2 linked regions of the Azospirillum brasilense genome follow. The protein of the gene in region 1 interacts with the protein of each later gene in a pairwise test. Links are inferred from orthologs where the notes say so. Each region holds a gene or a part of one and is shown in the gene's direction. Other genes may lie near its edges. The genes, in order: nusG and rho.

Region 1 (14,451 bases):
CCCATGCCGACGCGCTCCAGCAGGGCCATCGCCTCGTCGCGGAACCCGGCGGCGGCCGGGGTCCACAGCCCGAACAACCGCCTGTGGACGGACAGCAGGACCATCTGCACGTTCTCGCGCACCGTCATCGAGGCGAAGGTGGCGGTGATCTGAAAGGTGCGGCCGACGCCCATCCGCCAGATGCGGCGCGGCGGCAGGCCGACGATGTCCACCCCGTCCAGCCGCACCGTGCCCGCGTCGGGCCGGAGCTGGCCGTTGAGCAGGTTGAAGCAGGTCGTCTTGCCGGCGCCGTTCGGCCCGATCAGCGCCAGCACCTCCCCGGCGTCCAGCGCGAAGGACACGCCGCGCACGGCCTGCACGCCGCCGAAGGCGCGCTGAAGGTTCTCGACGGCGAGGCGGCTCATGACTCCCTCCCGCGGGTCCACAGGTCGCGGGCGAAGCCGGCGACGCCCTTGGGGAAGGCGAGGACCAGCACCAGGATGACGGCGCCCAGGACCAGCCGCCACCAGTCGGTCCGGCTCATCGCCTCGGTCTCCAGCAGGTGGAACAGCGCCGCCCCCACAACCGGGCCGCTCAGCGTCTGGATGCCGCCCATCAGCACCATGACCAGCGCGTCCACCGACACCGGCACGGCCATCAGCGTGGGGAAGACGCTGCCCTTGGCGAAGGCGTAGAGCCCGCCGGCCAGACCGGCGGCGGAGCCGGCCAGGGCGAAGCTCAGCCACTGGTGCCGGCGCACGTCGATGCCCACCGATTCGGCGCGCAGCGCGGAATCGCGCCCGGCGCGCAACGTGTAGCCGAAGGGCGCGAAGGCGGCGCGGCGCAGCAGCAGCAGCGCGCCGCCGGCCAGCGCCAGGGTCAGCCAATAATAGGCCGCCTTGCCCGCCGCCCACTCCGGCGGCCAGACGCCGAGGATGCCGTTGTCGCCGCCGGTGACGCCGTACCACTGGAAGGTCACCGACCAGACGATCTGCGCGAAGGCCAGGGTGAGCATGGCGAAATACAGCCCCGACCGCCGCACGCAGAACCAGCCGGCGGCCAGCGCCCCCAGCCCGGCGACCAGCGGCGCGGCGGCCAGCGCCAGCGGCATCGGCACGGCCAGATGCTTGACCAGCAGCGCCGCGCCGTAGGCGCCGAGCCCGAAATAGGCGGCGTGCCCGAAGGAGACGAGGCCGCCCAGCCCGATCAGCAGATGCAGGCTGGCCGCCAGCAGCGCCAGGATCACCACCTCGGTCAGCACGATCAGCGCGTAGTCGCCGGCGACCAGAGGCACCGCGGCCAGCAGGGCGAGCAGCAGGGCGGGCGCCCAGCGCGCCGCGCCGGCCGCGGCGATCAGCGGCGGGCCGGGGCTGGCGGCGGTCGGCGGCGCGTCCTCCGCCCGGCCGAGCAGGCCGTAGGGGCGGATGACCAGCACCACCGCCATGAACAGGAAGACCAGGACCAGCGTGATCTGGGGAAAGACCAGGATGCCGAAGGCCTGCAACTGCCCGATCAGCAGCGAGGCGACGAAGGCGCCGGTCAGGCTGCCCATGCCGCCGACCACGACGACGACGAAGGCCTCGACCACGATCACCATGTCCATGTGCAGGTTCACCGCCTCGCGCGGGACCTGAAGGGCGCCGCCGAGCCCGGCCAGCGCCGATCCCAGGAACAGCACCCCGGTGAACAGCCGCGCCGGATCGACGCCGAGCGCCGAGGCCATGTCGCGGTCTTGAGTCGCCGCGCGGACCAGCGTGCCCCAGCGCGTGCGGTTGAACAGCAGCCAGAGCAGGCCCAGCACCAGCGGCCCCAGCCCGATCAGCACAAGGTCGTAGAGCGGGAAGGGCTGGTCCAGAATGTCCACGGAGCCGCGCAGCCCCGGCGCCCGCCGGCCCAGCAGATCCTCCGACCCCCAGATCCAGGAGGCGGCGTCCTGCACCACCAGCACGACGCCGAAGGTGGCGAGCAGCTGGAACAGCTCGGGCGAGCGGTAGAGGCGGCGCAGCAGCCCGACCTCCATCAGCGCGCCGAGCAGCCCGACCACCAGCGAGGCCGCGGCCACCGCGCCCCAGAAGCCCAGCGGCGTGGTCCCCCAGCGCTCCACCAGCGTCCAGCCGAGATAGGCGCCCAGCATGTAGAAGGAGCCGTGCGCGAAATTCACGATCCGCGTCACGCCGAACACGATGGTCAGCCCGGACGACACCAGGAACAGCGTCGCCGCGGTGGCGAGGCCGCTGAGGAATTGCACGAGGTAGAAGGACATCGGCTCTTTTCGGCAGTCTGCGGGGGGCGACCGGTTGCCCCCTCCCTGACCCTCCCCCGCTACGCAGGGGAGGGGATAAAAACTCCCTCCCTTGCCGAAGGCGGGGGAGGGAAGGGGCCCGCGGCACCGCCGCGGGAAGGGTGGGGGCAAACGCGGCCCTCCTCAGCCCCTTACTCCGGGCGCATCTTGCGAACGGCCTCGTCGGACGGCAGATAGTCCGCGCCGTCGGCGTAGCGCCAGCCGGTCATCGCGCCCTGGCCGCCCTTCACCGTGGTCTTGCCGACATAGGCGCCCATCGTCGCCTGATGGTCGAGCGCGCGGAAGGTGATCGGGCCGAAGGGGCTGGACAGGGCCAAGCCGGACAGCGCGTCCACCACCTTCTCCGCATCGGTGGAGCCGGCCTTCTCCACGGCGGCGGCGATGGCCTTGAAGGTGGCGTAGCCGACGACCGAGCCCTGGCGCGGCGGCTCGTTGAAGCGCTTCGCATAGGCCTCGCGGAAGGCCTTGTGCTCGGGCGTGTCGATCTGCTCCTGCGGGTAGCCGGTGACGATCCAGCCCTCCGGCGCCTCGTCCTTCATCGGGTCGAGATATTCCGGCTCGCCGGTCAACAGGCTGACGACGGTGCGGTTGCGGAACAGGCCGCGGCCCTCGCCCTCGCGCACGAACTTGGCGAGATCGGCGCCGAAGGTGACGTTGAAGATGGCGTCGGGCTTGGCCGCGGCCAGCGCCTGCACGGTCGGCCCGGCCTCCAGCTTGCCCTGGGCCGGCCACTGCTCGGCGACGAACTCGACGTCCGGACGCTTCTCCGACAGGAGCTGGCGGAACCACTGCACCGCCGATTGGCCGTATTCGTAGTTGGGAGCGACGGTGGCCCAGCGCTTGGCGGGCAGCTTCGCCGCCTCCTCCACCAGCATGGCCGCCTGCATGTAGGTGCTGGGGCGCAGGCGGAAGGTGTAGCGGTTGCCCTTGGTCCAGGTGATGGCGTCGGTCAGCGGCTCCGCCGCCACGAAGGGCACCTTGTTGCGCGCGGCGAAGTCCGCCACGGCCAGCCCGACGTGGGAGAAGTAGGTGCCGGCCAGCAGCTCGACCTTCTCGTTCGACAGCAGCTCCTGCGCGACGCGCACGGCGTCGTCCGGCTTGCCGGCGTCGTCGCGGGAGACGACCTCCAGCTTGCGCCCGCCGAGCAGGCCGCCGGCCGCGTTCACCTCCTCCACCGCGAGCTGCCAGCCCTGGCGGTAGGGGATGGTGAAGGCCGGCAGGCCGGTGTAGCTGTTGATCTCGCCGACGCGAATCGGCCGTCCGTCCGATGGGGCCGGGGCGGATTGGGCGTGGGACACCGACGGCGCGGCGATCCAAAGGGCGGTGGCGAGGGCGGCAGCGCCCGGCGCAAGCAGGAGATGGCGGCGGTTCATGGTCGGCGGTATCCCGGCGCGGTTGGCGGCTGCCCGAACGCATGGAACGGCAGCGTGAACGCAGTGTCTGCGTTCATAGCAAACCCACCGCAAAAGTCACCGTTCCGTTGCGCCGCACCAACCGGGTTTTCCGCGGGCCGATGCCGCCGGCCTCACATCAGGCGGGAGAGAAGCAGGAGGAAGGTCGCCTGCTCCTCCGGGGTCAGCGGGTCCAGGGTGCGGTGATGCGCCCGGGTGGCGTTCTCCAGCAGGGTGCTGACCAGCGACTGGCCGGCGCGGGTCAGGCTGACGCTGGTGCGCCGCCGGTCCTGCGGGTCCGGCTGGCGCTCCACCAGCTTGCGCTCGACAAGGCGCAGGATCACCCCCTGGGTGGTCGCCGGGTCCATGAAGGTCAGCCGGCCGAGCTGGTTCTGCGACAGCGACCCCTCGGTCCGCAGCGTGACCAGGGCGCCCCATTGGGTGGGGGTGAGCTGGGAGTCGCCGATCATGTCCATGAAGATGGAGGACGCGCGCTGATGGGCCCGGCGAAGGCGGTAGTGCGCCTGCCCGGTCAGCAGGTAATCGTCGGTCGGAGGATGGGCGATCTGATCCATGGGCGCACACGAGCGTTGCGGAGCCGGACCGTTTCCGGTTGCGGCGGGTGTCGGCGGAACACCGTGCGACAGGTTCGGCACCGAGCCCGGGGAGTGTTCCCGGGATTGCGCCAAATGCAGCAGGCTTCGCTTTGAAGCCTAGGGGTGGAAGTCGCAATAGGCAACGCTCGCTGCTGCGGCATAGAGCCACAGTCTAGACCCCGTCACTATTTGCATTGAAAAGCACTCGCGAACGAAGATGAGTCGCGGGTTTCAAGAATCTTGCTGGGGGACTAGGCCGCAATCTGCATATGCGGGTGTGTTTTGGTCGTACCAGAGGGTTGTCCGTATTTCGATTATGGGTTTTGCTTCGGCGGGTAAGTGTTCGGTGGCGGAGTCCTTTCGCGGTCGGACTTCGGCAGGTCGCCATCGGGCGGCGGAACACTCCCCGGTGTGTAGGGCGGCATCACGACATCGTCACCCGGGTGGCGCGGCGATTTGGGCGGCGGGGGAGTGGTCAGGGGCTTGGTCATGCTCGGCGCGTCCTCATGGTTCGGGTTGGCGCGGCTCCGGACCGCCTTTGCATGAACGGACGCCGCCGATGGCTGGTTCCCAGGCCGGCGCGTGCGCGTCCTTCGTGGTCGTATGACCTTAGCTCTAATGATGCGGGCGTATGGCAATAGAGCGCCCGTCTGACGCAAGTCTTGTTGCGCCAACAACACAGGGGCGGGCAAAAACCACGGTTGAACGGCTTCACTGTTGCACGGACATCACGCCATGAGTTGTCTTTGCAGCGACTGTCCGCTTCTGCCGGAGCGGCGAATGCACATTCCGAGGCCATTCGGCCGCCCGATACGAGCCACTGATTTCAGCCTTGCGCGGTGACCCATGAAGCCCAGCTCCCTGTCCTTCCTCGCCCTCGCGCTCGCGCCCACCGTGCTGACGGCGCTGCCCGCGGCCACGCCGGTGGGCGCCCAGGAACTGCAGCCCGGTGAAACCGTGCTGGAGCGCCGCCGTCCGGAGGTCGAACAGCTCGGCATCCGCGCCGGATCGTTCCGTATCCTGCCGCGCATCGAGACCGGCCTGACCTATGAAAGCAACGTCTTCGCGACCGAGAACGACACCCGCGACGACTTCATCTGGGTCACCCAGCCGCGCGTCGACGTGCGTTCGGATTTCAACAACCACGCCCTGAACTTCTCGGCCTCCGGCAACATCGGCCGCTTCTTCGACTACTCGTCGGAGAACTACGCCGATTACCGGGCGCAGGTGGACGGCCGCTACGACATCACCCGTGACAGCTCGGTCAGCGGCCTGCTGTTCAGCCGCCGCGACCACGAGGGACGGTCCGACCCGAACTTCGACGTGTCGCTTGGCACCGGCACCGTGGTGCCGCGCTTCGCGGAGCCGGTGAACTACTTCACCCACGGCGGCGAGGCTTCGTTCAACCAGCGCTTCAACCGCCTGCGCGTCCGCCTGACCGGCGGGGCCCAGTACACCTCCTACCAGGACGCCGAACTGACCAGCGGGCGGACGGAGTCGCAGGAGGATCGCGACCGCTGGAGCTACACGGGCACCGCCCGCGCCGGCTACGAGTTCATCCAGGGTTACGAGGCCTTCGTCCAGGGCTCCTACAACTGGACCCGCTACCGGCTGACTCCGGATTTCGGCGGCGTCAACCGCGACTCGGACGGCTACGAGGTCGTCGGCGGCCTGTCCACCGACCTCACCGGCCTCATCAACGGCGAGATCTATGCCGGCTATCTGAGCCGGACGTACGACGACCCGACGCTGAAGGATTTCGGCGGTCTGGCCGTGGGCGGCCGCCTGAACTGGTCGGTGACCCAGCTCACCTCGGTCACCGGCTCGCTCAGCCGTCAGGTCCGCGAATCGACCTACGCCCGCGGCAGCCAGATCGCGTCGAGCTACAACCGCACCGTCGCCGCCGTCGGCGTGGATCACGAGCTTCTGCGCACCCTGCTGCTGAACGCCCGCGTCCAGTGGCGCCAGGACGACTTCAACGGTGTGGACCGCACCGACGACGTCTACACGCTGGGGGCCGGTGCCAGCTACCAGCTCAGCCGCTATGTCTTCGTGAATGGCGGTTATACTTACGAAAAGCGTAACTCGAACCTCAGTGGCTTCGATTATTCCGACAACCTGGTCTATCTGCGCGTTGGCGCTCAGATGTAATCAGTTCGTCTGAAGCATGCACAGAGGGGCGCTCATCTTCCGATGGGCGCCCCTTTTGCATTTCCGCCTATACGGTGACGCGAATCCTTTTCCTCCGTTGGCGTTACTTCCTCTCCACTTTTTCCCAAGCGCGTGCGAGTTGCTAGTCTCCCTCCGTGACCGCTCAGGGTTCGGCCGCTCCATCCGCGGGCGGCTGGACCCGATGTCCTCACGAGCCATGGAAGGGTAAGGGATGAATCGACGTAACGTGTTCCGCGCGCTCGGAATGACCGTGGTCGCCGCCGCGATGGTCGGCTGCGCCGGTGGCCAGGATGCCCCTCTCGAACCGCCGGGCGTCGCCCAGATGACGGACTACCGCCTGGGGGCCGGCGACGCGCTGCGCGTCATCGTCTTTGGCGAGGAGCAGCTCTCCGGCGAGTTCCGCGTCGACGGTTCGGGCAAGGTCGCCATGCCGCTGATCGGCGAGGTGACGGCCCGCGGCCATACCCCGCGCGAGTTGGAGACCGACATCGCCAAGCGCCTGTCGCAGGGCTATGTCCGCGACGCCAAGGTCAGCGTCGAGGTGCTGAACCACCGGCCCTTCTTCATCCTGGGCGAGGTCCGCAACCCCGGCCAGTACCAGTATGTCAACGGCATGACCGCCCTGTCCGCGGTGGCGATGGCCGGCGGCTACACCTACCGCGCCAAGGAGGACTACGTCCTGATCACGCGCGGGGCCGATCCCAAGAAGGAACTGCGCCGCGCCCCGATCACCACCCCGGTGATGCCCGACGACGTGCTGCGCGTGCCGGAGCGCTATTTCTGATCGGCGACCGGTTCCGAACACTCGCCGGACGGTCCATCAAACGGCCCATTTGTTTCGGAAAACTGGGGCGGTCGCCCCGCCAGCATTCGACGCCATGACGATGTCCCTCTTCCCACCCGGAAGAGGGACATTTTTTGCGCGGACGTCCGACCCGCCGCGGCGGTCATCCATCGTCGCGGGTGCCCTCGCCGTAGGGAAGATCGCCTTTGCGGAAGGCGTCGGCGCCCTTGGAGTGGCCCGAGGGCGCGCGGGCCTCGGGAGGGGCGTGATCATGATCGCTGGCGGCGGGAGGCGGTCGGGTGCCGGCGGCCTCGTCATCGGTGCCCAGCGGGGCCGCAGCGGGGTCGGAGGCGGGTATCTTATCGCCGGTCAGCCCCTTGTCGATGGCGTCGCGCAGGCGCTGCGCCCCGGCGTTGGGGGTATCGGGCTTTTCCATGGGGGAAACCTGGATCGGTTGCGGGACGGGATCGTCCCTCCTCCCAACCGACGCTCCCGGCTGCGGTTCCCCCCGAATGGGGCGAGGCGGCCGTTTCAGGAACGCAGGGCGTCCCGGTCCGCTTCGTCCAGGCTGTCGAGCCAGTCGTCCATGGAGATCATGGGCGGCTCGTCGTTGGCGCGCCGGGCGGCCTCCACCAGCTCGGTGTCGGCGGTGTTGGAATGGACGATGAACCAAAGCATCAACCGATTCGCGTCATCGTCGTTCAGCGGACCGCCGCGCTCGGCGGTCGCGATCAGTGCGTCGATGCTGGCAAAGTAGCTGCGGTGGGCCTGCTCGTGCCGCTCACGACGATCGGTGGCCAGGACGGCCATCTCCGCCGTTTCCGTGGCGAAATGCCCGGCCACCGCGTGACGCAGCGCGGTCAACTCCGCCAGCCCGAACGGACCCCCCGCGGTCATCGCCGAAAGCAGATCGAGAATGGCGCCATGCTCGGCGTCGATGACGCCGGAGCCGGTCGGGATGAGGGAGCCGCCGTGGAGAGCGTGCGTCATGGGCGGGGCCGGGCGTCGGTCTGCCGGGGGGGGAGGTGGTGCCGGTTGCAGGGCTCGAACCCGCGACCTTCGGTTTACAAAACCGCTGCTCTACCAACTGAGCTAAACCGGCGCGCCGCCCGGCCAGACCGCGGCGGGCGCTTACACTAGCGTCCCGCGCGGTCCGCGGCAAGCCTCACCTGAGCGGCGCGAACGGCGACGCCTCAGCGCAGCCGGGCGACCTCGTAGAGGGCAACGGCGGCGGCGTTGGACACGTTCAGGCTGCCGACCGGCCCCTGAGTCGGCAGGCGGGCGATGACGTCGCAGCGCTCCATGGTCAGGCGGCGCAGTCCGGCGCCCTCCGCCCCCAGCACCAGAGCGGTGCGGCCGGTCAGGTTGCATTGGGCGAGCGTGCCCTTCCCCGACTCGGCGAGACCGACGGTCCAGAAGCCGGCCTGCTGGAGGTCGGCCAGCGCGCGGGCGAGGTTGGTCACGCGCACCAGCGGCACCGACTCCAGCGCACCCGAGGCGCTCTTGGCGAGGACGCCGGTGGTCTCCGGCGCGTTGCGCGCCGTCACCACCACCGCCTTGGCCCCGAAGGCCGAGGCGGAGCGCAGCACCGCGCCGACATTGTGCGGGTCGGTCACCTGGTCGAGGACGACGATGAGCGCCGACGGGTCCGAATCGGCCTCGGCGCAGACGTCCTCGATCCCGACCTCCTCCAGCGGGGCGACGTCGACCGCCACGCCCTGATGCACGGCACCCGGCGGCAACATGCGGTCCAGGTCGTTGCGGTCGGCCGGCATCAGGCTCGGCCGCTGCAGCCCACGGGCCTTGGCCTGGGCCAGCACCGGCTCCAGCGCGGCGCGGCCCGCCTCGGTCGCGATCAGGCGGTGGATGCGCCGCTCCGGGTTCAGCCACGCGGCCGACACCGGGTGCAGGCCGTAGAGCAGGACGCCCTGCGCGCCGCGCCCGGAGGGGCGGTCGCCGCGCGACTCGCGGTGGGACGGGGAGTGACTCTTGGCCGGGGCAGGGGGCTGGCCGTGGGGCGCGGATGGCTTCTTCGAACGGGTCATGGTGTCCGGCTGGAGGGGGCAGGCCTAAGCCCGCCGCGGTTATTCACAGTTTTCTGGTTTGGACTGCTTCAGACGTGTTGACAAGGCCTGAAAAATTCTCATAGTGCCGAACTCCGCGGCGGGCATGTCCCGCAGCGGGCCTGAGGAAGGGTGGCCGAGTGGTTAAAGGCAGCAGACTGTAAATCTGCCCGCGTACGCGTACGCTGGTTCGAATCCAGCCCCTTCCACCACTACATTCCACGGCTTGTCCGTGATCGCAGTTCCCGGTCGATAGCGCCGGGCGGGGCATGGCAGGCGGGTGTAGCTCAATGGTAGAGCAGAAGCCTTCCAAGCTTACGACGGGGGTTCGATTCCCCTCACCCGCTCCAATCCCCCCGCGCTAAGGGAAATGTCGGTCTCGGCCGGGCCATTGTGTGCGTCCGGAACGTCGGGAACGAAAGACCAAAGCGATGGCGAAGGCAAAGTTTGAGCGGAACAAGCCGCACTGCAACATTGGCACGATCGGCCACGTCGACCACGGCAAGACGTCGCTGACGGCGGCGATCACGAAGGTGCTGGCCGAGAGCGGCGGCGCGACCTTCACCGCCTACGACCAGATCGACAAGGCGCCGGAAGAGAAGGCGCGCGGCATCACGATCTCGACCGCCCACGTCGAGTACGAGACGACCAACCGCCACTATGCCCACGTCGATTGCCCGGGCCACGCCGACTACGTGAAGAACATGATCACGGGCGCCGCGCAGATGGACGGCGCGATCCTGGTCGTGTCGGCCGCCGACGGCCCGATGCCGCAGACCCGCGAGCACATCCTGCTGGCCCGCCAGGTCGGCGTGCCGGCGCTGGTGGTGTTCATGAACAAGGTCGACATGGTCGACGATCCGGAGCTGCTCGAGCTGGTCGAGATGGAGGTGCGCGAGCTGCTGTCCTCCTACCAGTTCCCGGGCGACGACATTCCGATCGTCAAGGGCTCGGCGCTGTGCGCTCTGGAGGACCGTTCGCCGGAGATCGGCCGTGACGCGATCCTCAAGCTGATGGCCGAGGTCGACCAGTACATCCCGCAGCCGGAGCGTCCGAAGGACCGTCCGTTCCTGATGCCGATCGAGGACGTGTTCTCGATCTCGGGCCGCGGCACGGTGGTGACCGGCCGCGTCGAGCGCGGCATCGTCAAGGTCGGCGAGGAAGTCGAGATCGTCGGTCTGAAGACCACGGTCAAGACCACGGTGACCGGTGTGGAGATGTTCCGCAAGCTGCTCGACTCGGGTGAGGCTGGCGACAACATCGGCGCGCTGCTGCGCGGCACGAAGCGTGAGGACGTCGAGCGCGGCCAGGTTCTGGCCAAGCCGGGCAGCATCACGCCGCACACCACCTTCAAGGCCGAGGCCTACATCCTGACGAAGGAAGAGGGTGGCCGTCACACGCCGTTCTTCACCAACTACCGTCCGCAGTTCTACTTCCGCACGACCGACGTGACGGGCATGGTGAAGCTGCCGGAAGGCACCGAGATGGTGATGCCGGGCGACAACATCTCCATGGAAGTCGAGCTGATCGCTCCGATCGCCATGGACGAGGGCCTGCGCTTCGCCATCCGCGAGGGTGGCCGTACGGTCGGCGCCGGCGTCGTCGCCTCGATCATCAAGTAAGTTAAAGGTGTCGATCCCGCCGTCGTTCCCCATGGTTCGGCGGCGGGATTGATCCCTGTCGTTTTCGGCATGCCGGCCGATAAAAAGGCTAGCAAGCCACGCGGCTATGCGCTATAAGCTCCGCTCCCCGCCGGGGGTAGAGCCTGCGGCGATAGGAGTGTAGCTCAATTGGTAGAGCACCGGTCTCCAAAACCGGGGGCTGGGGGTTCGAGCCCCTCCACTCCTGCCACGCCGTACCGAACCAGAACGGGCCGCTGACCGCGCCCTACACGTCGCACCGGAGCCCGCACGGTCTACGATGGCTAAAGTGAACCCCGCAGAATTCGCGCGCGACGTCCGCCGCGAGGTGGCCAAGGTCACCTGGCCGACCCGCAAGGAAACCGGCGTGACGACCGCCATGGTGTTCGTCATGGTGGTGCTGGCTTCGCTGTTCTTCCTCGTCGTGGATCAGGTGCTGGCCTTCGCCGTCCGTATGATCCTTGGGCTGGGAGCCTGATCGCCATGGCCGCGCGCTGGTACGTCGTTCACGTCTATTCGGGCTTCGAGAAGAAGGTCTCCCAGGCCATCCGCGAGAAGGCGGCCCAGAAGGGTCTGGAAGACAAGTTCGAAGAAATCCTGGTGCCGACCGAGGAAGTGGTCGAGGTGCGCCGGGGTTCCAAGATCAACACCGAGCGGAAGTTCTTCCCCGGCTACGTCCTCATCAAGATGGATTTGACGGACGAGTCCTGGCATCTCGTGAAGAACACGCCAAAGGTCACCGGGTTCCTTGGCGGCGGCGGCAAGCCGCAGCCGATCAGCCAGCGTGAGGCCGAGCGGATCATCCATCAGGTGCAGGAAGGCTTTGAGCGCCCCAAGCCCTCGATCACCTTCGAGGTGGGCGAGCAGGTTCGTGTGAGCGACGGCCCCTTCACCTCCTTCAACGGCATCGTCGAGGAAGTCGACGAGGAGAAGGCCCGCCTCAAGGTGGCGGTGTCGATCTTCGGCCGCTCCACGCCGGTCGAACTGGAATACACCCAGGTCGAGAAGGTCTGAGACCAACAGTTTTCCCGGGGCACGTGATTAAAAGTCACGTGCTCCTTTCTGCTGCGGAAGGCCCGCCATAGCCGCACCGCAAAGCCCCGCGACGCCGGACAGCGTATCGAGGCGTCGTATCTGGAGGTTGTGACATGGCAAAGAAAATCGTCGGCTTCATCAAGCTGCAGGTTCCGGCCGGCAAGGCGAATCCGTCGCCGCCCATCGGCCCGGCGCTCGGTCAGCGCGGCCTGAACATCATGGAGTTCTGCAAGGCGTTCAACGCCAAGACGCAGGACCTGGAAGTCGGCATGCCGATCCCGGTGGTCATCACCGCCTACGGCGACCGTACCTTCACCTTCGTCACGAAGACCCCGCCGGTCAGCTACTTCCTGAAGAAGGCCGCTGGCATCGACAAGGGCTCGCAGACCACCGGCAAGGGCGCTTTCGCCGGCAAGATCACGAAGACCCAGATTCGTGACATCGCCGAGAAGAAGATGAAGGACCTGAACGCCCACGACGTCGAGGCGGCCGCGAGCATGATCGCTGGTTCCGCCCGCTCGATGGGCCTCGAAGTGGTGGAGGGCTGATCCCATGGCGAAGCTCGGCAAGCGTCTGACCGACTCCTACAAGAAGGTCGACCGCGAGGCGCTCTACTCGCTGGAAGGCGCCGTCTCCCTGCTGAAGGGCCTGCCCAAGGCGAAGTTCGATGAGACCATCGAAATCGCCATGAACCTGGGCATCGATCCGCGTCACGCCGACCAGATGGTCCGCGGCGTCGTGAACCTGCCGAACGGCACCGGCAAGACCGTGCGCGTCGCCGTGTTCGCCAAGGGCCCCAAGGCGGATGACGCCCTGGCCGCCGGTGCGGACATCGTTGGCGCCGACGATCTGGCCGAGAAGATCCTGGCCGGCAACATCGACTTCGACCGCTGCATCGCGTCCCCGGACATGATGGGCGTCGTCGGCAAGCTCGGTAAGGTGCTCGGCCCGCGCGGCCTGATGCCGAACCCGAAGCTCGGCACCGTGACCCCCGACGTGGCCGGCGCCGTGAAGGCCGCCAAGGCCGGCGCCGTGGAGTTCCGCGCCGAGAAGACCGGCATCGTGCACGCCGGCGTCGGCAAGGCCAGCTTCTCGGAAGAGGCCCTGGTGCAGAACATCCGCGCCTTCGTGGATGCCATCACCCGCGCCAAGCCGACCGGTGCCAAGGGCCAGTACCTGCTGAAGGTCTCGCTGTCCTCGACCATGGGCCCGGGCCTGAAGCTGGATCTGTCCACTCTGGCCGCCACGGCCTGAGTGACCTGAGTTTCACCGCCGGCTCCTTCGGGAACCGGCGGTGATCGGGTGTCCCTGCGGGGGCGCCCACCCTGTCCAAGACCGCTGGTGCCGGCGTCTCTCCGGAGGCAACGGCTTAAACCCGCCAGAGCAGACAGGAGTTGAACCGTTAACCACGCGGGTTCGCCCGCGGTTCAGGAACGGCTCGAACTTCTGGGACAGGTTCGCCGGGGCTCCTCACCGAAAGGGAAGGGGTCCCTCGTAAACCTCTGTGCAAGGAGGCGATCCGTGGATCGTACACAAAAAGAAGCGACGATCGCGGACCTGCAGTCGAAGCTCCAGGAAACGGGCCTGGTGGTGGTCACCCACCATCTCGGCCTGACGGTGGCGGAAGTCACCGACCTGCGTGGCAAGATTCGGGCCGCGGGCGCGAGCTTCAAGGTGACGAAGAACCGGCTCGCCCGCCGCGCCCTTCAGGGCACGCAGTTCGAAGGTCTGGACGGTCTCTTCAAGGGACCGACCGCGATCGCTTACTCGAAGGATCCCGTCGCGGCCGCCAAGGTGGTGGCCGACTACGCGAAGACCAACGAGAAGCTGAAGATCGTCGGTGCCGCTCTCGGCGACCAGATCCTCGACGCGGAGGGAGTGAAGGCTCTCGCCACACTCCCGTCGCTGGACGAACTGCGCGCCAAGCTCGTGGGCATGATCCAGACTCCGGCGACCCGTATCGCCGGCGTTCTCCAGGCTCCGGGCGGCCAGGTCGCCCGCGTGCTGGCGGCCTACGCGAAGAAGGACGAGGCGGCCTGAGCCGCACCCGTCTAGCTGTCTACCCATCCCAGAACATCGAGTTGTTGGAGCATTAAAATGGCTGATCTGCAGAAGCTGGTCGACGATCTCTCGGCCCTGACCGTCATCGAGGCCGCCGAGCTGTCGAAGCTGCTGGAAGAGAAGTGGGGCGTCTCCGCCGCCGCTCCGGTGGCCGTTGCCGCCGCCGGTCCGGCCGCTGCCGCTGCCCCGGTCGAAGAGCAGACCGAGTTCAACGTGATCCTCGCCGACGCCGGCGACAAGAAGATCAACGTGATCAAGGAAGTCCGCGCCATCACCGGCCTGGGCCTGAAGGAAGCCAAGGACCTGGTCGAAGGCGCTCCGAAGCCGGTCAAGGAAGGCGTGTCGAAGGACGAGGCCGCCAAGATCAAGAAGCAGCTTGAAGAGGCCGGCGCGAAGGTCGATATTAAGTAAGACCGTCTTGCTGCGAC
Region 2 (15,900 bases), 830 kb from region 1 along the record:
CGTCGAACTGGATGACGCAGGCGCGGGCGACGCTGTTGATCGTCTCGCCGGTCGCGTCCGACACAAGATGCAGGTGGAACTGTCTCATCCGTCCCCAACGTGTTGTGGAGAACCCGTCCGAATCTGTGGACAACGGGGATCTCCTGGATTCTGTCCCTCCGGGCGGGACTCGTCGCCCCCGCTGGCGCCCCCTTCGGGACAATCCGCGCGCCCTCTCCGGAACATGGGTACAATGACTCCCGCGGACCATGTTATCCACGGGATTCCCAGGCTTCCTGATATAGCATTTCCGCCGTTTCCGGAGAAAGCGTCCGGAGTCGTCCACAGAATCCGATTTTCGTCCACAGCGCGCCGTCCGGCCTGTGGACGATTCCGCGCAAAGCGGGGATTCCCGTTTTCCACAGGCACCCACCACCCCTTCTTCCTTTCTCTCTTTAAAAAGAATACTGAGTAGAGGGGAGACAACCTGCAGACCCGATTCACTCATAGGGGAACGATCCGCCGTGTCCGAGGCCGTGACCAAGATTGCCAAGCCGATGCTCGCAGCCCTCGCCGGCGAGGCGCGTCCGCGCCCGCCCTTCTGGCTGATGCGCCAGGCCGGCCGTTACCTGCCGGAATATCGGGAATTGCGCGCCAAGGCCGGCAGCTTCCTGGACATGTGCTACAACCCCGACCATGCGGTGGAGGTGACCCTGCAGCCGCTGCGCCGCTACGACATGGACGCGGCGATTCTGTTCTCCGACATCCTGGTGGTGCCGCACGCCCTGGGCCAGTCCCTGGCCTTCCTCGAGGGCGAGGGCCCGAAGCTGGACCCTGTGAGAAGCGTGGAAGACCTCAAGCGCCTGTCGCGCGACCGCTTCCACGAGCGGCTGGAGCCGGTCTACGAGACCGTCCGCCGCCTCTCCCGCGCGATTCCGGCGCACACCACGCTGATCGGCTTTGCCGGGGCGCCCTGGACGATCGCCTGCTACATGGTCGAAGGGGCGGGGTCCAAGGAGTACGCGCACGTCAAGCGCTGGGCCTACGGCGATCCCGCCGGGTTCGGCGCGCTGATGGATCTGCTGGTCGAGGTGACCGCCGACTATCTGTGCACCCAGATCGAGGCCGGGGCCGAGGTCGTGCAGCTGTTCGACAGCTGGGCGGGTGTCCTGCCGGCCGGCGAATTCCACCGCTGGGTGATCGAGCCGACGCGGCGGATCGTGGAACTCATCAAGGCGCGCCACCCTGCGATTCCGGTCATCGGTTTCCCGCGCGGTGCGGGCCTCTCCTATGAGGCTTACGTCACGGGCAGTGGGGTGGATGCGGTCGGGCTCGACACCACCGTCCCGGTGGCTTGGGCGGCCGGGAATCTGCAATCCAGATTGCCGGTGCAGGGCAACCTCGACCCGATCATGCTCGCCGCCGGTGGCGAGGCCCTGCGCACCGCCGCGTCGGAGATTCTGGAGACGCTCGCCGGCAAGCCCTTCGTCTTCAACCTGGGCCACGGCGTGATCCAGACAACGCCGCCGGACCATGTCGCCGAGCTGGCCCGTCTGATCAAGGATTGGCCGAACCGCGGCTAAGCCCCGGCAGGTTCCAAAAAGTGCGCAACGGGAAGGGAAGGGGATTCCAGTGCTTTATCTCTGGGTCAAGGCTCTGCACGTCATCAGCATCATCGCCTGGATGGCCGGGCTTCTTTATCTGCCGCGGCTGTTCGTCTATCATTGCGAGACGGCGCCGGGCTCCGAATCCTCGGAGCGGTTCAAGGTGATGGAGCGCCGCCTGCTGCGCGCCATCATGAATCCGGCGATGGGCGCCGCCTATCTGTTCGGAATCACGATGATCGTGATGGAGCCGGCCTGGATGAAGCAGGGCTGGCTGCACGCCAAGCTGCTGTTCGTCCTGGCGCTCACCGGCACGCACATGATGATGGCGCGCTGGCGCAAGGACTTCGAGGCGGACCGCAACACCCGCCCGCAGCGTTTCTTCCGCATGTGGAACGAGGCGCCGACCCTGCTGATGATCGGCATCGTCATCTTCGTGATCGTGAAGCCGTTCTGACGGGACGGGGCGGCGGTCAGCCCCGCCGCCCCATCATCCGGCGGGTGACCGCCTTCTCCGCCTCTACCGCCAGGAAGATCGCCAGACCGGCCGCCGTCATGGCCACCCACTGGGTCCAGTCCACCGCCGCCGTGCCGAACAGGCTTTGCAGGGGCGGGGCGTAGGTGAAGGCGAGCTGGAAGACCAGCATCAGCCCGATGGAGATCCACACCGGGCGGCTGCCGAACAGCCCCCGCCGGTTCAGCACCGAGGCGGTGACCGCCCGGGCGTTCAGCAGGAAGAAGATCTCGCCCATCACCAGCGCGTTGACGGCCATGGTGCGGGCGACCGGCGTCGGGTCGCCGTGTCCCTCGTGGAGCAGGAAGAATCCGAAGCTGGTGGCGACCAGAAGCACCATCACCAGCACCATGCGTCCGATCAGGAAGCCGGGCAGGATCGGCTCGTCCTGCGGGCGGGGCGGGCGCTTCATCACCGCGGCTTCCGGCGGCTCGAAGGCCAGCGCCAGGCCCAGCGTCACCGCCGTGACCATGTTGACCCACAGAATCTGGACGGGCGTGATCGGCAGGGTGTAGCCGGCCAGCACGGCGACCAGGATCACCAGCGCCTGGGCGCCGTTGGTCGGCAGCATGAACAGGATCGTCTTGCGCAGATTGTCGTAGACGGTCCGCCCTTCCTCGACCGCGTGGGCGATGGAGGCGAAGTTGTCGTCGGCCAGCACCATGCTGGCGGCCTCCTTCGCGGCCTCCGTCCCCTTGCAGCCCATGGCGACGCCCACGTCGGCGCGCTTCAGCGCGGGGGCGTCGTTCACCCCGTCTCCCGTCATGGCGACCGTGTAGCCGGCCGTCTGGAGCGCGCGGACGAGGCGCAGCTTGTGCTCCGGCGTGGTGCGGGCGAAGACGTCGGCCTCGCGCGCCACAGCGACCAGCGCCGCGTCGTCCAGCCGGTCCAGCTCGCTTCCCGACACCGCGTCGCCCGACAGGTTGAATTGCCGCCCGATGGCCTGGGCGGTGCCGGCGTGGTCGCCGGTGATCATCTTGACGCGGATTCCCGCCGCCTGGCACTCGGCCACCGCCGCCACCGCCTCCTCCCGCGCCGGGTCGATGAAGCCGCACAGGCCGAGCAGGGTCAGCCCCTCGCGTACATCGTCCATGTCGAGCACGGTCTGGCCGGGCAAAGCGGGGCGACCGGCGAGCGCCAGGACGCGCTGGCCGCGCGCCGCCAGATCCTCCACCCGCGCCAGCCAATGGGCGATGTCGAGCGGCGCGCTGCCGCCGTCCGCGGCCCGTACGTGCGCGCACATGGACAGAACGCGCTCCGGCGCGCCCTTGACGTACAGCAGCCCGTGCCCCTCATGGTCGTGGTGCAGGGTGGCCATGTACTTGTGTTCGGATTCGAAGGGGATGACGTCCGTACGCGGGCGGCGGGCCGTCTCCTCCCGCGCGTCGAGCCCGGCCTTCATGCCCAGCGCCAGCAGGGCGCCGTCGGTCGGGTCGCCGGCCACCGTCCACCCCTCCTCGCCGCGCTGAAGCTCCGCGTCGTTGCACAGCAGGGCGGCGCGGGCCAGCTCGGCCAGGACGGGATCGGCGGCGGGGTCCAGGGCCTTGCCGTCGCGGCGGAACTCGCCCTCGGGGCGGTAGCCGGTGCCGGTCACCGCGCAATCGCCCGCCGTGGTCACCACGGTCTGCACGACCAGCTCGTTGCGGGTCAGCGTGCCGGTCTTGTCGGAGCAGATGATCCCGACCGAGCCCAGCGTTTCCACCGCCGGCAGGCGGCGGATGATGGCGTTGCGCCGGGCCATGCGGGTGACGCCGATGGCCAGCGTGATGGTCATCACCGCCGGCAGCCCTTCCGGGATCGCCGCCACCGCCAGACCGACCGCGGCCATGACCATTTCCGGCCAGGGCTCCCCCTGGACCAGCGCGCCGTAGAGGAAGGTCAGCGCGGTCAGCGCCAGGATGCCGATGGTCAGCCAGCGCCCGAAGACGGCCATCTGGGCGAGCAGCGGCGTGGTCAGCTCCTCCACGCCCGCCAGGAGCGTGCCGATGCGGCCCAGCTCCGTCCGGTCCCCCGTGGCCACCACGACGCCGGTGGCCTGTCCCTGGGCCACCAGCGTGCCGGAATAGGCCATGCCGCCGCGCTCCGCCAGGGGCGCGTCCGCGGCCACCGCGTCGGCGCTCTTGGCGACCGGCACGGATTCTCCCGTCAGCGCCGCCTCCTGCACGCGCAGCCCCTTGACGCGGACCAGCCGCAGGTCCGCCGGCACCTTGTCGCCCGAGGCCAGCAGGACGCGGTCGCCGGGCACCAGATCCTCCGCCGGGACGGTCACCTGATGGCCGCCGCGCAGAACCACCGCCTGCGGCGACAGCATGCTGCGGATGGCGTCCAGCGCCTGCTCCGCCTTGCCTTCCTGGACATAGCCGATGGCGGCGTTGATCAGCACGACGCCGGCGATCACCGCGGCGTCGACGAACTCGCCCAGCAGGACCGTGACGATTCCCGCGCCGACCAGCACGTAGATCAGCAGATTGTCGAACTGCGCCAGGAAGCGCATCAGCGCCGACCGGCGGGGCGGCGGGGTCAGCCGGTTGGGGCCGTACCGCCGCTGACGCTTCGCCGCCTCGTCGGGCGTCAGCCCGTCGTCGGGGCTGTCCAGCGCGGCCAAGGCCTGGTCCGGCGGTTGGGCGTGCCAGGGCAGGGGGTCGGCGGAAGCTTCGGGAGCGACGATGGTTCCGGGTGCGGAACGGTCATGCGGGCTCATGATGTCAACCTAACCGTTTCTGTCCTGCCAAACCGCTTCTGTCCTGAACGTCCAGGTCGTGTCCCGGTGGCCTGGATAACAGGGGATGCGGCATCGTGACCCGGACGAAATCGCGCAAGATTCCGCCCCGTTTCCAAGAATTCGCTTTCATTTGACTTGCAGACGGCGTTCCGCTAACCATCTTTCCCACCACGGGGCGGCAAGCCTCGCGGGCACCCATCCCACATCCGCCGTTCCGTCCCTCCCCAACGATCTGGGCGCGACGTCCGACAGGCATTCCCAGCCTTCAGCGCCGTCCGACGCTCAACCGACGCACCCTGCGCCGGCCCGGGACCTCTGGCACTCCCCCTCGCATGACCGATTCCCTTAAGGCACCCCCATGCATCTCCAAGAGCTGAAGTGCAAGAGCCCCGCCGAACTGCTGGCGTTCGCGGAGGAATTGCAGATCGAGAACGCCAGCACACTGCGCAAGCAGGACATGATGTTCGCCATCCTCAAGCAGTTGGCGGAAAACGATGTTCCGATCTACGGCGACGGCGTGCTCGAGGTTCTTCAGGACGGCTTCGGGTTCCTGCGCTCGCCGGAGGCCAACTATCTTCCCGGCCCCGACGACATCTACGTCAGCCCCAGCCAGGTGCGCCGCTTCGGCCTGCGCACCGGCGACACGGTGGAAGGTCAGATCCGCGCGCCCAAGGACGGCGAGCGCTACTTCGCCCTTCTCAAGGTCAACACGATCAACTTCGATGCGCCGGACAAGGTCCGCCACCGCATCAACTTCGACAACCTGACCCCGCTCTACCCGGAAGAGCGGCTGCGCATGGAAGTCGACGACCCGACCAAGAAGAACTACACGGGCCGCATCATCGACCTCGTGGCACCGCTGGGCAAGGGCCAGCGCGGGCTGATCGTCGCCCCGCCGCGCACGGGCAAGACCGTGATGCTGCAGAACATCGCCCATTCCATCGCGACCAACCACCCGGAAGCCTACCTGATCGTCCTGCTGATCGACGAGCGTCCGGAAGAGGTGACCGACATGGCCCGCTCCGTGCGGGGCGAGGTCATCAGCTCCACCTTCGACGAGCCGGCGACGCGCCACGTCCAGGTCGCCGAGATGGTCATCGAGAAGGCCAAGCGGCTGGTCGAGCACAAGCGCGACGTGGTGATCCTTCTCGACTCCATCACCCGTCTGGCCCGCGCCTACAACACCGTCGTTCCGTCCTCGGGCAAGGTGCTGACCGGCGGCGTCGACGCCAACGCGCTGCAGCGCCCGAAGCGCTTCTTCGGTGCGGCCCGCAACATCGAGGAGGGCGGCTCGCTGACCATCATCGCGACCGCGCTGATCGACACCGGCAGCCGCATGGACGAGGTGATCTTCGAAGAGTTCAAGGGCACCGGCAACTCGGAGATCGTGCTGGACCGCAAGCTCTCCGACAAGCGCACCTTCCCGGCCATCGACATCTCCAAGTCGGGCACCCGCAAGGAGGAGCTGCTGGTCGACAAGGGCACCATCTCCAAGATGTGGATCCTGCGCCGCATCCTGATGCCGATGGGCGTGACCGACGCGGTGGACTTCCTGGTCGACAAGCTGAAGCACACCAAGTCGAACTCGGAATTCTTCGAGTCCATGAACCAGTAGTCGGTGGTCGCCTCTCCCCCATCCGGTCCAAGGCTGGGGGAGGGCATGAAAAAAGGCGGGAGGCCCGATGGAGCCTCCCGCCTTTTTGTTTGTCCGAAACCAATGGCTCGGATCAGGACGGCGCTGTCAGAACCGCGTCATCAGAACGGCGACTGCGGCGCCTCTTCGGCCTGGGCCTGCTGGCCGGCGGTCTGGCGGCGGTACAGGTCGACGAAGTCGATCGGGTTGATCATCAGCGGCGGGAAGCCGCCGTCCTGGGTGCAGCCGGCGACGATGGCGCGGGCGAACGGGAACAGCATCCGCGGCGCCTCGATCAGCAGGACCGGGCGGTGATGCTCCTGCGGCAGGCCGGGAAGCTGGAACAGGCCGCCGTAGGCGACCTCGACCAGGAAGGCCGTCGCCTCGGCCTGCTTGGCCTCGCAATGCAGCTTCAGCACGACCTCGTAGACGTCCTCGCCCATCGGCTGAACCTGCACGTCCACGCCGATGTTGACCTGCGGCTGCGGCTGGCCGGGCAGCAGGCTCTGCGGGGCGTTGGGGTTCTCGAAGGACAGGTCCTTCACATACTGCGCCAGCACATGCATCGGCAGCGACGAGGCGGCTTCCTGATCTTGACCGTTGATCTGCTGATCGGACATGGACAACTCCTGGCCGCTGGGCGGCATCACGATGGAAAGGTCTTCAAGACCCGCTGGCTAGCACGGAACCGCGGGCTCCACAAAGTGAAACCGGTGCGTTTCACCCGCGGTCGTTGCGGTGGGGCGAACCGGGAGGCGCCCAGCGGGAGTCACCCAGCTTGGGCATGTCGTCCGACCCGTCACGGTCCGCCGGACCGCCGCTTCCCGGGCGGCCGCCGTCGGGGTCGACCTCCTGGTAATCGACGTCGATCACACCCGGCGGCGGGCGGTTGCGCGGGCCGCCTTGCGGGCCGGCGGGGCCGCTGCCGCTCCAAGTCCGGCCGTGCATCTGGAAGGAGGTGGCGCCTTTCATACGGTCGAACAGCCAGCGGCCCAGAGCGTTGCGGATCGGGCGCACGAACAGCAGGATTCCGACGATGTCCGTCAGGAAACCGGGGATGATCAGCAGCAGGCCGGCGACGACGACGCAGAATCCCTCGAACACGGCGCCGACCGGGCTCTCGCCACGTTCCGCCGCCTGCTGCGCGCGCTTCAGCACGGACAGGCCCTGCCAACGGATCAGGACGGACCCGAGGACGGCGGACAGGATGACCAGCCCGACCGTCGGGCCGGCGCCGATCCAGTCGCCGACCTCGATGAAGGTCGCGATTTCCGCGATCGGCAGCAGAAGGAACAACAGCAACAGTGGATTCATGGCCGTCCTTGCTCTTTCAACCCCAAGGGCCTATCTACACCAGGGTACGCACCCGATCTTTGTTGGGAGAACAGCTCCGGCACGGGCCATCGGGTGGAATCCTCGGCGGAGAGAGCGAGCAGGGACTTGGTCCCGGCACCGTTCCGGTACACTTAATGCTCACCCGCCGGAGGGTCCAGTAGTGGATCAAGCGGGGCCGGTGTTTTCGGGGCCGGCCTTCAGTCACCCGGAAGGATGGATGATGGGAGATGGGTTTGTGTTCGTCGAGATCCTGATCTTCGCGATGATCGCGGCGTTTCTCGTGTACCGGCTGCGCAGCGTGCTCGGCCGCCGCACCGGTGAGGAACGTCAGCGGCCGAACCCCTTCACGGCCCGCCCCAACAACCAGCCCGACAATGTGGTGGCGATGCCCAACCGCGAGCGGCCCGTGCCGAACGCCGCGCCGTCGCCCGACGAGCCGGTGTCGCTGGCCACCGCGCTGGAGCAGATCAAGGCTGCCGACCCCAGCTTCGACGAGAAGTACTTCCTTCAGGGGGCCCGCGGCGCTTTCCAGATGATCGTGGAGGCCTTCGCCAAGGGCGACACGGCCACCCTGCGCCCGCTGCTGTCCGACGAGGTCTACGACAACTTCGCCCGCGCGGTGCGCGAGCGCCAAGCGGCGGGCGAGACGCTGGAAACGCGCATCGAGACGATCACCGACGCCGATGTGGTGGAGGCCCGCATGGACGGCCGCACCGCGCTGGTCACCGTGAAGTTCGTGTCGGAGCAGATGAACGTCGTGCGCAACAGCGCCGGTGCCGTGGTGGACGGCGATCCGAACGCCGTGGTCGAGGCGGTGGACGTCTGGACCTTCGCCCGCAACACCCGCGCCAGCGACCCGAACTGGGCGCTTGTCGAAACCCGCACCCCTCAATGACCGATCGGTTCTGATGCTCTCCCATCCGGTTGTTCGTCTCAGCGCCGCGGCAGTCCTTGCCGCGGCGTTTCTCATTGGCTGCGAGCGCAAGGAGGAGGAGGCCAAGGCGCCGCCGCCCCCGCCGCCCGAGAAGCTGGTCCTCACCCCGGTCGCCTTCACCGCGCTGCCGGGCTGGAGCGCCGACCGCGTGGCGGAGGCCGTCCCGGCCTTCCAGCGTTCCTGCGCGAAGGTCAAGGCGCTGGCCGCCGACCGCTCCATCGGCCCGGACGGGGTCGGCGGCAAGACGGCGGACTGGCAGGCCCCCTGCGCCGAGCTGGCCAAGCTGCCACCCGGCGACGACGCGGCGGCGCGGGCCTATTTCGAGACCTGGTTCACCCCCTACGCCGCGGCCAACAACGCCGAGCGGCGCGGTCTCTTCACCGGCTATTACGAGGTCGAGCTGAAGGGCAGCCGGACGCCGGACCCGGCCTTTCCGGTGCCGCTCTACAAGCGCCCCGCCGATCTGGTGATGGTCGACCTCGGCGAGTTCGCCGACCGCTGGAAGGGCGAGCGCATCGCCGGGCGCGTCACCGCGGGCCGGCTGAAGCCCTTCGAGGACCGCGCGGCCATCGAGGCCGGGGCGCTGAACGGCAAGGGGCTGGAGCTGGTCTGGCTGCAGGACCCGATCGCCACCTTCTTCCTGCACATCCAGGGGTCGGGCCGGGTCAGCTTCCCCGACGGGACCGAGACGCGCGTCGGCTATGCCGCCCAGAACGGCCACAAATACGTCGCCATCGGGCGGGAGCTGATCGACCGCGGCGCCCTGAAGCGCGAGGACGTGTCGCTCCAGACCATCCGCGCCTGGCTCCAGGCCAACCCCGGCGAGGCGGCGGCGCTGATGAACAAGAACCCCTCCTACGTCTTCTTCCAGGAGCTGAAGGGGGAGGGGCCGAACGGCGCCCAGAACGTCGCCCTGACGCCGGGGCGCAGCCTCGCCATCGATTCCAAGTTCCTGCCCTACGGCGTGCCGGTCTGGCTGGACGCCGAGGACCCGCTGGACGCCCAGACCCGGCTGCGCCGTCTGCTGATCGCCCAGGACACCGGCGGGGCCATCCGCGGCCCGGTCCGCGGCGACGTCTTCTGGGGCCACGGTGCGGAGGCCGAGGAGAAGGCCGGTGTGATGAAGAGCGCCGGGGAGTATTACGTCCTGCTGCCGAAGACCGTCGCCCCGGCGAGCTGACCGCCGCCCGCTTCTCCTCTGAGGAACCGAAGCGCAGCGGTTTCGGTTGTGTCAACCAGCGCCGATCTTGGCGGTTCTGGTTGACACACGGGGGAGGGGGCCATGACCCCGCTGCAACGGCAAATCGACAGGCTCAACGAAATCGAAGGGTTGGCGCGGCTGGGCTACGCCGCGCGCGGCCTCGTCTATCTCATCGTCGGCTGGTTCGCCGTCACGGCGGCCTACGGCAGCAATCGGCCGACCGACACCAAGGGCGCGCTGGTCGAACTGTTCCAGAATCCCTTCGGCTCGGTCCTGCTGGCGCTGACGGCGCTTGGGCTGGCCGGCTACGCGCTGTGGCGGGTCATGCAGGCGGTGCTGGACGTCGACCATCTCGGGACCTCGCCCAAGGGGCTGGTGGTTCGCGCCGGCTTCGTGGTCGCCGGGGTGATCCACGCCGGTCTGGCAATCTTCGCCATCAAGCTGCTGGCCGGGCGCGGCGGCGGCAGCGGCGACGGCGAGGCGGCGGCGCATGACTGGACGGCGTGGCTGCTCACCAAGCCGATGGGCCGCGTCCTGGTCGCCGCGGTCGGGGCCGCCATCATCGGCGCGGCCGTCGCCCACGCCGTCAAGGCCTACAAGGCCAGCTTCCGCCGGGAGCTGGACGCCGATCCGAACACCATGAAGGTCATCTGCCCGATCGGCCGCTTCGGCTTCGCCGCCAAAGGGCTGGTCTTTGCGGTGGTCGGCAGCTTCTTCCTGGTGGCGGCGTGGCAGTCGGACTCGTCGGAGTCCGGCGGGCTGCTCAAGGCGCTGCAGTTCCTTCAGCAGCAGCCCTACGGCCCCTGGCTGCTTGGGATCGTGGCGGCCGGGCTGTTCGCCTTCGGTGCCTTCAGCGTCGTCCAGGCCGTCTACTGCCGCATCGACGGCGAAGCGGCGGAGCGGCAGATCCGCGCCATGGTGTGAACGCGGCAGGGGAGCGAAAAAGCCGGACCAAAATGAGAAGGGCGCCGAGGGTTTCCCCGGCGCCCTTTCCATTCGAGACGATGTTTCACGTGGATCGTCGTGCCCCTTGGGTGATCACCCCTTGGTGATCATCGGGCCCAGGCGGCGGCCGGCGAAGACGTGGATGTGCAGATGCGGGACCTCCTGGTTCGCGTCCTCGCCGCAGTTGGAGAGGATGCGGTAGCCGGGCTCGGCGGCACCGGCGCCGCGCGCCACCTCGCCGACCGCGCGGAACAGGCCGGCGATCTCCGCCTCCGTCGCGCGGGCGCTGAAGTCGTCCATGTCGACATAGGCGCCCTTCGGGATCACCAGGATGTGCGTCGGGGCCTGCGGGTTGATGTCGTGGAAGGCCAGCGCGTGCTCGGTCTCCAGGACCTTCTTGCACGGGATTTCGCCGCGCAGGATGCGGGCGAAGACGTTGTTCGGATCGTAGGTCTTGGCCATCGCGTCGTTTCCCCTTCCGCCTTTTATCGATTTAAGCCTTGCGCGCGTTCTTCTCGGCGATGCCGCTGGTGCCCTCGCGCTGGGCCAGCTTCTCCCACACCGCGGCGGGCTCCAGCCCGGCGTCGGCCCACAGCACCATCAGGTGATAGAGCAGGTCCGCCGATTCCGAGGCCATCGCCGCCTTGTCGCCGCGCACCGCCTCGATGACGGTCTCCACCGCTTCCTCGCCGACCTTCTGGGCGATCTTGGCGGTGCCGCGGTGGAACAGCTTGGCGGTGTAGGAGGTCTCCGGATCGGCGCCCTTGCGCGCCTGGACGGTGGCGTAGAGCCGGTCCAGGACCTCGGCGTTGACGGCCGCCTCATCGTTAGACATGAGCGGCCTCCGCCGTGGAAGACACTGGCCGCGCCGGACGCACCGGGATGCCGGCCTCGGCGAGCGCCGCCTTGGCCTGCCCGATGGTGTAGGTGCCGAAATGGAAGATGGAGGCCGCCAGAACCGCCGTGGCGTGGCCCTCGCGGATGCCCTCCACCAGATGGTCCAGCGTGCCGACGCCGCCCGAGGCGATGACCGGGATGCGCAGCCCGTCGGCCACCTTGCGGGTCAGGGCGAGGTCGAAGCCGCTCTTGGTGCCGTCACGGTCCATCGAGGTCAGCAGGATCTCGCCGGCGCCGTAGGACTCCATGCGCTTGGCCCATTCCACGGCGTCGATGCCCGTGGCCTTGCGTCCGCCGTGGGTGAAGATCTCCCAGCGGCCCGGCTCGACCTGCTTGGCGTCGATGGCGACGACGATGCACTGGGCGCCGAACTTCTCCGCCGCCTCCTGCACGAACTCCGGACGGTGGATGGCCGCGGTGTTGATCGACACCTTGTCGGCGCCGGCCAGCAGCAGCTTGCGGATGTCCTCGACCGTGCGCACGCCGCCGCCGACGGTCAGCGGCATGAACACCTGCTCGGCGGTGCGGCGCACCACGTCGTAGATCGTGTCGCGGTTCTCGTGGCTGGCCGTGATGTCGAGGAAGGTCAGCTCGTCCGCCCCCTCCCGGTCATAGACGCGGGCCTGCTCCACGGGGTCGCCGGCGTCGATCAGATCGACGAAGTTGACCCCCTTGACGACCCGCCCGTCCTTGACGTCCAGGCAGGGGATGACGCGCATCTTGAGCATCAGCCGGCCTTTCCGGTGACAGGAGTGGGGGAGAGCAGGTCCAAGGCCGTCTTCGGGTCGATGCGCCCGTCGTAGAGCGCGCGGCCGCAGATGACGCCCTGGATGCCGGTGTCCTCCTCCTTCTTCAACGCGATCAGGTCGTCGATGGAGGAGACGCCGCCCGACGCGATCACCGGGGTGGTCAGGTGGAAGGCGAGGTCGGAGGTCGCCTCGACATTCACGCCGCCCATGGCGCCGTCGCGGTTGATGTCGGTGTAGATGATGGCGGCGACACCGCTGTCCTCGAACTTCAGCGCCAGATCCAGCGCCTTGATGGTCGAGGTCTCGGCCCAGCCGGCGACCGCCACGTAACCCTCGCGCGCGTCGATGCCGACGGCGACCTTGCCGGGGAATTCGCGGCAGGCCTCGCGGACCAGCTCCGGCTCGCGCAGGGCGACGGTGCCGAGGATGACCCGGCTGACGCCCTTCTCCAGCCACATGGCGATGGTCTTCAGGTCGCGGATGCCGCCGCCCAGCTGCACCGGGATGGTCACGGCGCCCAGGATGCTCTCGACCGCCTGGCCGTTGACCGGCTTGCCCTCGAAGGCGCCGTTCAGATCGACCAGATGCAGCCATTCGAAGCCCTGACTTTCGAACAGGCGGGCTTGGTCGGCGGGTTCGGTGTTGAAGACGGTCGCCTGGCTCATCTCGCCGCGCAGCAGCCGAACGCAGGCACCGTCTTTGAGGTCGATGGCGGGATAGATGATCATCGCGGTGTCTCGTCCTATGGCGTGTCGTGAAGCGTGTCGGGGGTGAGGTCTTTCACATAAAAATGACCGGCCAGCCTTTTGCCGTCCACCAGCGCATAGAAGGGATGCGTGCCCCAGCGCTTGAAGCCCAGGTCCTCGTACAGCGCGATGGCCGCGGTCTGGGTCTCGCGCACGTCGAGGTTCAGGACGCGGAAGCCGGAGGCCCGCGCCTCCTCCTCGACCGCCACGGTCAGGCGGCGGGCCAGCCCGTGGCCGCGCGCCCAGGGGGCGACGAAGCTGGTGGTCAGGGTGGCGGCGTGGGCCTGCGCCTCGTTGTTGCGGGCCGGCTTGACGAGCTGGGCGGAGCCGGCGATGACGCCGTCCAGCCGACCGACGAACAGGATGCGCTCCGGCACCACCAGGACGCCCTTCCAGTAGCGTTCCATGATCTCGCGGGCGGGCGGCGCCACCCAGCCGAAGCCGCCGCCGGCCTTGACGGCGTCGTCGGCGGCGTCGCACAGGTCGTGCAGGTCGCCGGTCTTCAGCGTGTCGATGCGTTCGACCGTGACGTCGGCCATGGTCAGACCCGCCAGGTCAGGAAGTTGGCGACCAGGGCGAGGCCGGTCTCCTGGCTCTTTTCCGGGTGGAACTGGGTCCCGACCAGATTGTCGCGCCCGACCACCGCGGCGAAGGGCCCGCCGTAATCGGCGCTGGCGATCACGTCCTCCGGCCGCTCCACGGCGAAGCGGTAGGAGTGGACGAAATAGGCGTGCGCCCGCTCCGGCAGGCCGGCCAGCAGCGGGTGCTCCCGGCGCACGTCCAGCTCGTTCCAGCCCATGTGCGGGATCTTCAGCGTCGGGTCGGCGGGCTCCAGCTTGACCACCTCGCCCTTGATCCAGCCCAGCCCCTCGGTCACGCCGTATTCGCGCCCGCGCTCCGCCATCAGCTGCATGCCGACGCAGATACCCAGGAAGGGGCGGCCCTTGCGGTGCACCACCTCATCCAGCGCGTCGAGCATGCCGGGGACCTCCGACAGGCCGCGCTTGCAGTCGGCGAAGGCGCCCACGCCCGGCAGGACGACGCGGTCGGCCTTGCGCACCGCGTCGGCGTCGGAGGTCACCAGGACCTGGAAGGAGGCGTGGCACCCCGCCGCCGCGCGCTCCAGAGCCTTGGCGGCGGAACGCAGGTTGCCGGAGCCGTAATCGATCAGCGCAACGGTTTCCATGAAACGAGGACCTTGTGACAGAGAGCCGGCCTTATGGAAGCCGCCGGTTTTTTAGAGGGAGCCGCCCAGCGTCCCCTTGGTGGAGGGCACGGCGTCGCGCTTGCGCGGGTCGATTTCGATCCCGGCCCGCAGCGCGCGGGCAAGCGCCTTGTAGCAGCTTTCCACGATGTGGTGGTTGTTCTCGCCATAGAGGCATTCGACGTGCAGCGTCACGCCCGCCGCCATGGCGAAGGCCTGGAACCACTCGCGGAACAGCTCGGTGTCCATGTCGCCGATCTTGTCGCGGCTGAAGGACACCTTCCAGATCAGGTAGGGCCGGTTGGAGAAGTCCAGCGCGACGCGGGTCAGCGTCTCGTCCATCGGGATGTAGGCGTGGCCGTAGCGCTGGATGCCCTTGCGATCGCCCAGCGCCTTCGCCACGGCCTGGCCGATGGCGATGCCGCTGTCCTCGGTCGTGTGGTGGGCGTCGATGTGCAGATCGCCCTCCGCCGCCACCGACAGGTCCATCAGGCTGTGGCGCGACAGCTGCTCCAGCATGTGGTCGAGGAAGCCGACGCCGGTCTTCACGTCATAGACGCCGGTGCCGTCCAGATTCACGGCGACCCGGATCCGGGTTTCGGTGGTGTTCCGCTCGATCGAGGCGCGGCGGACGCCATTGGCAAGGCTCTGGTCCATGAGTCCGGGTTTTATCAGGAAGCGCGCGGGCGCGCCAGAGGCGCAGCCTCCGAAAACGCCTATGACCGTCGGCGGCGATGCCGCATAATGCGTGTGTGTTCATGCTTGTGTGCACGCTCAACGCGCATAATGGGATATGCCACCGGACATGCCGACGCCCGGACGCCTTTTTCTGTCCCTCGCCGCCCTGCTGGCGCTGGCCGCCTGCATGGGCGGGGAGCTGCCGCAGACCCGCAAGACGCCGCCCGTCGCCCGCGGTTCGACGGAGCCGGTCCGCTTCGACGGTCTCTCGCTCGGCTCGATGCGGCGGGGCATGGTGACGGGGCGTTACGTCTGGGCGCTGGAGTGCTGGCCGCCCTACGAGGACGTCTATTGGACCAGCGGGCGCAGCCTTCACGAGAACTCCACCTTCCAAGAACGCTTCGCCGAGGTTCTGGCCGACGCCGGCTACGACGTCGCGGGCGTCCAGGGCAGCGACTACGAGGCGGAGTTCGACCGCAAGCGCGCCCGCTTCATCCTGCGCGGCGACCTGCGCGCGGTGAACAGCGACCTGTGCCGCCGCCGGAGCTGGCTGACCGGCCGCAGCGAGGGGGTGTCCGGTGTCGGCAGCCTGCGGGTGGACTGGGCGGTCTACGACGCCGTGACGGGGCGGCTCGTCCACCGCGTCACCACCACGGGGATTGCCCGCAAGGACAGCGGCGTGCCGCAGGGCGACGTTCTGCTGATCGAGGAGGCCTTCGGTACGGCGGTGGAGGCGTTGGGCGCCGACCCCGGCTTCCG

The links.
Region 2: the proteins of nusG (region 1) and rho interact in binary tests that used the Escherichia coli proteins (3 or more experiments, as listed by UniProt). The link is inferred for Azospirillum brasilense from one-to-one orthologs.

Annotation. Positions count from the first base shown.
Region 1 is NZ_CP032345.1:781,714-796,164, reverse strand. The notes cover bases 10,213-13,175. They hold nusG (transcription termination/antitermination protein NusG), read left to right. Parts: upstream 10,213-11,410; coding sequence 11,411-11,941; downstream 11,942-13,175. Other genes in these bases: rplA (50S ribosomal protein L1), read left to right, coding at 12,515-13,175; rplK (50S ribosomal protein L11), read left to right, coding at 12,076-12,510; secE (preprotein translocase subunit SecE), read left to right, coding at 11,208-11,405; tuf (elongation factor Tu), read left to right, coding at 10,213-10,909. In the rest of the region: D3869_RS04020 (ABC transporter ATP-binding protein), read right to left, coding at 1-404; D3869_RS04015 (ABC transporter permease), read right to left, coding at 401-2,242; D3869_RS04010 (ABC transporter substrate-binding protein), read right to left, coding at 2,413-3,654; D3869_RS04005 (MarR family winged helix-turn-helix transcriptional regulator), read right to left, coding at 3,807-4,247; D3869_RS04000 (outer membrane beta-barrel protein), read left to right, coding at 5,115-6,419; D3869_RS03995 (polysaccharide biosynthesis/export family protein), read left to right, coding at 6,652-7,224; D3869_RS03990 (hypothetical protein), read right to left, coding at 7,388-7,660; D3869_RS03985 (hypothetical protein), read right to left, coding at 7,756-8,214; 23S rRNA (guanosine(2251)-2'-O)-methyltransferase RlmB, read right to left, coding at 8,418-9,269; more of tuf, read left to right, coding at 9,719-10,212; more of rplA, read left to right, coding at 13,176-13,216; rplJ (50S ribosomal protein L10), read left to right, coding at 13,484-14,002; rplL (50S ribosomal protein L7/L12), read left to right, coding at 14,060-14,434. UniProt on the Escherichia coli protein: Part of the processive rRNA transcription and antitermination complex (rrnTAC). The complex forms an RNA-chaperone ring around the RNA exit tunnel of RNA polymerase (RNAP).
Region 2 is NZ_CP032345.1:1,611,212-1,627,111, forward strand. Bases 4,424-7,305 are described here. They hold rho (transcription termination factor Rho), read left to right. Parts: upstream 4,424-5,177; coding sequence 5,178-6,434; downstream 6,435-7,305. Other genes in these bases: D3869_RS07820 (cation-transporting P-type ATPase), read right to left, coding at 4,424-4,798; secB (protein-export chaperone SecB), read right to left, coding at 6,575-7,072; D3869_RS07835 (FxsA family protein), read right to left, coding at 7,173-7,305. Outside these bases: D3869_RS07805 (pyruvate, water dikinase regulatory protein), read right to left, coding at 1-88; hemE (uroporphyrinogen decarboxylase), read left to right, coding at 537-1,562; protoporphyrinogen oxidase HemJ, read left to right, coding at 1,612-2,040; more of D3869_RS07820, read right to left, coding at 2,057-4,423; more of D3869_RS07835, read right to left, coding at 7,306-7,766; D3869_RS07840 (Tim44/TimA family putative adaptor protein), read left to right, coding at 8,008-8,682; mltA (murein transglycosylase A), read left to right, coding at 8,696-9,901; D3869_RS07850 (DUF1206 domain-containing protein), read left to right, coding at 10,004-10,846; D3869_RS07855 (histidine triad nucleotide-binding protein), read right to left, coding at 10,961-11,329; D3869_RS07860 (phosphoribosyl-ATP diphosphatase), read right to left, coding at 11,361-11,702; imidazole glycerol phosphate synthase subunit HisF, read right to left, coding at 11,695-12,492; hisA (1-(5-phosphoribosyl)-5-[(5-phosphoribosylamino)methylideneamino]imidazole-4-carboxamide isomerase), read right to left, coding at 12,492-13,241; D3869_RS07875 (GNAT family N-acetyltransferase), read right to left, coding at 13,256-13,798; imidazole glycerol phosphate synthase subunit HisH, read right to left, coding at 13,801-14,445; imidazoleglycerol-phosphate dehydratase HisB, read right to left, coding at 14,497-15,120; D3869_RS07890 (trypsin-like peptidase domain-containing protein), read left to right, coding at 15,269-15,900. UniProt on the Escherichia coli protein: Facilitates transcription termination by a mechanism that involves Rho binding to the nascent RNA, activation of Rho's RNA-dependent ATPase activity, and release of the mRNA from the DNA template.